2 linked regions of the Rhodoligotrophos defluvii genome follow. Each later gene encodes a partner of the first gene's protein in a complex. Links are inferred from orthologs where the notes say so. Each region holds a gene or a part of one and is shown in the gene's direction. Other genes may lie near its edges. The genes, in order: moaD and E4P09_RS01830.

Region 1 (3,203 bases):
GGTGCCCAAGCGCGGCGAGAAACGCGAACTCGTGACCCACGCGGTCAGCAACGCCCGCGAGGCGCTCGGCCGCAAGCTGGCCGAAACCAGCTCGCAGAACCGGTTGCTGGAGGGTGTTGCCCGTTCCTTCGGCATGGATCAGCCGCCGCGCCGCATCGAAGTCTACGACAACAGCCACATTCAAGGCGCGTCCCCCGTCGGCGCCATGGTGGTGGCGGGCCGCGACGGCTTCATCAAAAAGGAATATCGCAAGTTCAATATCCGCAACCTGGATGCCGCCGGCGACGACTACGCCATGATGCGCGAGGTGCTCACCCGCCGCTTCAGCCGCCTGATGAAGGAGTCCGCCGCCCTCGATGTGGATGGACCGTTGGATGAAGGCGATGCGGAGGAAGCGGATGCCGCGGGCGCGCTGGAGGACCTGCCGGCTTGGCCCGACCTGGTGCTCATCGATGGCGGTCAGGGCCAACTCTCTGCGGCGCTGGCCGTGCTCAAAGAGCTGGGCGTGAACGGCGTGACGGTTGTGGGTGTAGCAAAAGGACCGGATCGCGATGCCGGTCGCGAGCATTTCCACATGGCGGGCCGGCCGCCCTTCATGTTGGAAACCAGGGATCCTGTCCTTTACTATGTACAGCGGTTACGAGACGAGGCTCATCGCTTTGCCATCGGCAGCCATCGGGCGCGGCGGAAGAAAGCGATGGGAGCCAATCCACTGGACGAAATTCCGGGTATCGGACCGGAGCGCAAACGTGCTTTGCTGCGCGCCTTCGGATCGGCCCGCTCGGTCGCCCGCGCCAGTGTCGCAGATCTTGCGGCGGTGGCCGGTGTCAGCACCGCCCTGGCGCGGACGATCTATGACTATTTTCATGAAGGACAGAAGTGACGCAAGGGGCGAGGTCGTCACCAATGACGCTTTCGGATTCACACGGTGCGATGAGTAGCAAATCACCAGCGGCCATGCGCCGGCGCGATCAGATCCTGAATTTCCCGAATTTCCTCACATTCGGGCGGATCGCCGCCGTGCCGCTCATCGTCGCCTGCTTCTTCATCGAGGGCGACGGAGCGCGCTGGCTGGCATTGGGCCTGTTCATTGTGGCGGCCATCAGCGATTTCTTCGATGGCTACCTCGCACGGCTGTGGTCGCAGCAATCCTCCCTTGGCCGCATGCTGGATCCGATCGCCGACAAGCTGCTGGTTGCGGCCGTGCTGCTCATGCTGACGGCAGTGCGCACCATCGACGGGGTCCACGTCGTCGCCGCGGTGATCATTTTGCTGCGCGAGGTGCTCGTCTCGGGTCTGCGCGAATATCTCGCTGAGCTGCGCGTCTCGGTGCCGGTCACCCGTTTGGCGAAATGGAAGACGACACTGCAGATGGTGGCCATCGCCCTGCTCATCGCCGGCGCCGCGGGCGACAGGGTAATGCCCTTCACCACCACGGCCGGGCTGGTCGGCCTCTGGATCTCGGCGCTGCTCACGCTCTACACCGGCTATGACTATCTCAAGGCCGGCCTCGACCATGTGATGGAGGACGGCGGCCAATGAAAGTGCTCTATTTCGCATGGGTGCGCGAGCGCGTCGGCAAGGCGGAGGAGGAGCTCAGTTTTCCGGCCGAAGTCACCACCGTCGCGGATGCCATTGCATGGTTGGCTGAAAAAGACCAAAATTATGCCCACGCCTTCGGGGATTTGCGGGTGATCCGCGCCGCCGTCGACAAGTCGATGGTACCGCTGGATACGCCAATCAAAGGTGCGAGAGAGATTGCGTTCTTCCCGCCTGTCACTGGCGGGTGACGCAAGACACTGATGGGGATAGCTATGCTCAATGGGCGCTTGCCAGCCATGGCCGCCGCCGCGGCGGCCGTTGCCGCGCTGCTAGCCGGGTGTACACAAACCACCTATACCGCCTTCGAGGGCGGCTATGATCCGTATCTCCGCGAGAAAGTGTTCGAGCGCTACATCATCGGCACCGTGGACGACAAGCGCCGCTCGATGCGCTTTGCCCTGGGCGATCTGCGCAGGGCCGAGGGCGTGCCCTACAGCGCGGACTTTTTCCAGCGCCACGGCTTCAGTTGCGAGGCGGCCAACATCTGCTCACTGACGGTGCAGAAATATGTCTACCGCAGCAAACGGGTGAACCTCGTTTGGGGTGACAGACCGCTGGTGCAGGCGCCCGGCGATTTCGGCGATGTCGCCACCATCATCCACGATACCTATACCGTGAGCTATACGCCGACCTCCATCGACGTGGCCGTCACCAGCGAGGCGCGAGACTACATGGCGCCGTGACCGAGCGCCGGGTATCAATCAGATGTGGGCCGCATCGTGCGGATAAACGTGATGTTGCGGCTCGTTGGCATCCAAATTCCCGTGTGAATTGGCATAATGATGATACGCTAAGGCACCCGCGCCCGCCAACCCGCCAGCGGCGGCTGCACCAGCAGCCAAAAACGCCTTCTGGATGCCTGACATTCCATGATCGCCCACCGCTTCACCATACGAGGGCGGCCGTCCGAACATCCTGACATAGTCCCGAGCAGTCAAATCTGCCCCGGGCGCATCGTAAGCGGGAGGAGGGCCAGACGGCAACGGCTCGGGACCTCGTCCAAGGAACAGCTCTTGCGGGGAAGCATGTTCACTGTATGCAGGTGGCGGTTCGAACGGGCCCACCGACGTAAATTCACCATAAGCTGGTGGCGGCCCGAATGGATGGGCCTCGCTATTGAAGGGCGAAGCCGATTCTGTTGGACGGACCGGCCGCGTTTCTATGATCGTCTCCTCAGTATACTCCACGTCCATTCTTTGCTGAAGTTCTTCGATCTGTACGGTATTAACCATTGCAACAGCTCACCTTTAAAAGACACCCAGCAATTTAAGACCATACTTTACACTTCTAAGTTATATTTCCCCGATTGTATAATAGTATTTCAGTTAACTTCCGGCTACCAATTCGATAATAACTCAGGCAACACAACAGTCCGCGGCTGTTTTTTTGCTTGAATACTGATGAGATCGGGCCGGAGCGGATGCAAACCAGCCACAGCGACCTGTATGTTCTGCGTTCATATGGGAGAGATCAGACTTGGGCGGCACGCGGCCGGAAGGGCGCTGACGGGCGCCCGCTCGATCAGATCAGCCCGAGCTCGCGCAGGTCGCGGCGCATGCCGTCGGGCACATCCGCATCGGCCGTGTTCGCAAGGTCGGCGG
Region 2 (3,105 bases), on another replicon or contig:
ATCGACAATGGACTGCTCGAGGCGCAGCTCAGCAATCTCGCCCTCTATGGCGGCACGGCGGCAGGCAACGTGCAGCTCGACGGTTCCAAAGCCGTGCCGACCTTACGCCTCGCGCTCAGCGCCAGTGACTTCGCCAGCTACGAGCTGCTGCGCGACCTAACCGGCCTCAAGCAGTTCGAGGGCCGCGGCGCCGCGTCGGTATCTCTCGCCGGGACCGGGCGCAGCCAGGCGGAGCTCGTCTCCACCCTGCGCGGCAATCTAGTGTTCCGGGTGACGGATGGTGCCCTGCGCGGGGTCGATCTTGGCAAGATGGTGAATGCAGTGGCGGCCCATGTGGTGGATGGCTGGATGGGCGGCCAAGAGGCCTTGACCGACTTCAGCCTGTTCGAGGGAAGCTTTCAGGTCGAGAACGGGGTTGCGGCCAATGATGATCTGACCCTGCTGGGACCGCTCGTGCGGGTCTCCGGAGAAGGCTCCGTCGACCTCGCCCGGCAGACCCTGGACTACCGGGTGGACCCGCAGCTCGTCGCGAAGCTGCAGCCGAAGAATGGCGAGCAGGCGCTGGAAGGCTTCTCGGTGCCAATCGTCGTGAAGGGACCATGGAGCCGGCCCAAGATCTATCCCGATATCGAGGGCGTCATGAAAGACCCTCAGGCCGCCTACAAGCAGTTCAAGGGATTGGTGCAGGCGACGCGCGGGCTTGATCTCGGCTCTGGCGGGAAGGCGATCGACGGGGTGCTGGACAATGTCGGCCCGCTGTTGAACCAGGAGATCGGCAAGAGCCTTGGTCCTGACACGACCAGCAGCTTCACCGGAAGTGGTGCCGGTCAGTTCTTGGATGGCTTGATGAAGGGCGGCCTGGGTGCCCGCAAGCCGCAGCCGTCCCAGGGTGCGGTCGAGCCCCGGTCCGCCGGAGAACAGGCCGATCAGCCTGAACCCGGCGCACAACCGGCCGCCCAGGGTGGCGAGAGCTTGCCGGCGCCCGTGCACGCACCACAGAATGCGGCCACTGAAGAGGACAGCACGGACGAGCCGGCCGGGGAAGCGCCGGTGCCCGCCGAGGCAAAGGCCCCCGAGGAGGAGGTCCCGCACGCACCCGCTCCCGAGCAGCCGAGCCCGCAGATGGCCACGCCCGATCAGCCGGTTCCGCAGACCTCGGGCAAGGGCGATGCCTTGTAGTCAAGTCACGGGCGTACCATGATCAGAGTGCAGAGTGAGCCGTTCGATGCCGGCGCGGAGCTCGCGGCGCTGAAGGCGGGCAATACGGCAATCGGCGGAATCGCCCTGTTCGTGGGCACGGTCCGCGATACCTCCAGCGGAGAGGCGGTGGCCGAGATGACGCTGGAGCACTATCCGGGCATGACGGAGAAGGCGCTGGCCGATATCGAGGAGGAGGCGCACCGGCGCTGGCCCTTGGAGGCTTCGCTCATCGTCCACCGCTACGGCCGGCTGGCTGCGGGAGACGACATCGTCCTGGTGATCACCGCTTCGGCCCATCGGGAGGCGGCTTTTTCCGCTTGCGCCTTCCTGGTCGATTGGCTCAAGACGAAGGCGCCGTTCTGGAAGCGCGAGCGCGCGCCGGGCAGCGGCGGCCAGGAGCGCTGGGTCGAGGCGCGCGAGGCCGATGACGAGGCCGCGGCGCGCTGGAGCGCTGCGACCAGCGGGGATAACTGAGGATCGAATTTCGCATGGTTGAGGCTATTGACCAGGTTACGCTCGCCTTGTGGGCGGTCAATCTCGGGCGCCCGCTCAACGGGATTTCTGCCTGGGTGGCGGGCATCGAGCAGAAGATGCAGCAGACGAAGCGCCAGGGCGCCGACATGCTGATCCTGCCCGAATATGCCTGCGAGCAATGGCTGTCGTTCAAGCCGGAGGGGCTGCGTCCCGACCAGGAGATCGCATGGATGGCGGAACAGGGCGCGCAGGCTCTGCCGCTGCTGGCGCCGCTGGCCGAACGATATGACATGGCGCTGCTGGCGGGGACCATGCCTGTTGCCCATGGGAAGGGCGGCTTCCGCAACCGCGCCTGGCTGTTCCTGCCGGATGGCCGGCAAGTTGGCCAGGACAAGCTCTGCCTCACCCCATTCGAAAAGGACCCGGATGCGTGGCAGCTCGAGCCAGGCGAGCTGGTCCACGTGGTGCAGTGGCGTGGACTGAAGCTCGCCACTTGCATCTGCCTCGACGTGGAGCTGCCGGCGCTGTCGGCCATGCTCGCCCCGCTCGAACCCGATTTGATCCTGGTACCGTCCATGACGGCGGGCCTGTCGGGCTATTCGCGGGTGTTCGGCTGTGCCAAGGCGCGTGCGGTCGAGCTGATGGCGGTGGTCGCGGCGGTGGGCGTGGTGGGCGTCGCGCAGGGAACCACGCAGAACGACAGCAATGTTTCCGGTTGCTCGGTATTCCTGCCCTGCGAGCCAACCCTGGGCGATACCGGGCTTTATGCGGAGATCCCGCCGGTGGCGGAGGATGAGGCCGACGGGCCGCTGCTCATTGCCCGGGATATTCCGATTGCCACGATCCGCGCGCTGCGGGCGGGCGCGGCCGAAGTCTGGCCCGGCGCCTGGCGGGCCGAGCCGGTCAAGATTCACATGACGTGAGCCGACACTGATCAGTCGTCCCAGTGGCGGGGCCGGTTCGGCTTGAACCGGCGGCCGGCGGTGGGACTGGGACTGTCGGTCGCGTGCGATTTCGCGCTGCGCATGTTGTCCACGTGGCTATGCTTCTCGTCGCGCTCGCCACCGCCGCCCGATACGCGGCTGACCGGCGGGTTGGTCGGCGTGCCCGGGGGCCGCGGGTCTTTCCGCTCGGGCATCGGCTTGCTGCGGTCTTCGTGGCTGGCGCCGGGCCCACCCCAGCGCTGTGTGTTCGGATGCTTCTCGGGCATGATACTTCCTTTGCCGCACAGGTTATCCCTTGCGGAGACAACCGATGTCGGAGGCCGCGCGTTCCCGACGGCGCGTGGGTTATGGGCGGCGGTTGGCCTCGGCCTTGGCAGAAACGCGCGCCATGAACTTGGCGGCATCGATCACCGCCCGGTCGTGGAAACCTTCGCCGATCAGCCCAGCCTCATCACGGCACGACACCTTGAAGCGCAGCGTCCGGCCC

The links.
Region 2: the proteins of moaD (region 1) and E4P09_RS01830 are in contact, whole or in part, in a crystal structure (PDB 1FMA), measured with the Escherichia coli proteins. The link is inferred for Rhodoligotrophos defluvii from one-to-one orthologs.

The regions. Positions count from the first base shown.
Region 1 is NZ_SZZM01000002.1:461,091-464,293, forward strand. Bases 278-3,164 are described here. They hold moaD (molybdopterin converting factor subunit 1), read left to right. Parts: upstream 278-1,538; coding sequence 1,539-1,790; downstream 1,791-3,164. Other genes in these bases: uvrC (excinuclease ABC subunit UvrC), read left to right, coding at 278-883; pgsA (CDP-diacylglycerol--glycerol-3-phosphate 3-phosphatidyltransferase), read left to right, coding at 958-1,542; E4P09_RS11370 (hypothetical protein), read left to right, coding at 1,839-2,285; E4P09_RS11375 (hypothetical protein), read right to left, coding at 2,304-2,834; E4P09_RS11380 (DUF1489 family protein), read right to left, coding at 3,124-3,164. Also shown: more of uvrC, read left to right, coding at 1-277; more of E4P09_RS11380, read right to left, coding at 3,165-3,203. UniProt on the Escherichia coli protein: Involved in sulfur transfer in the conversion of molybdopterin precursor Z to molybdopterin.
Region 2 is NZ_SZZM01000001.1:406,453-409,557, forward strand. Bases 147-2,935 are described here. They hold E4P09_RS01830 (molybdenum cofactor biosynthesis protein MoaE), read left to right. Parts: upstream 147-1,197; coding sequence 1,198-1,674; downstream 1,675-2,935. Other genes in these bases: E4P09_RS01825 (AsmA family protein), read left to right, coding at 147-1,179; E4P09_RS01835 (nitrilase-related carbon-nitrogen hydrolase), read left to right, coding at 1,689-2,597; E4P09_RS01840 (hypothetical protein), read right to left, coding at 2,609-2,884. In the rest of the region: more of E4P09_RS01825, read left to right, coding at 1-146; E4P09_RS01845 (thioesterase family protein), read right to left, coding at 2,964-3,105. UniProt on the Escherichia coli protein: Converts molybdopterin precursor Z to molybdopterin. This requires the incorporation of two sulfur atoms into precursor Z to generate a dithiolene group. The sulfur is provided by MoaD.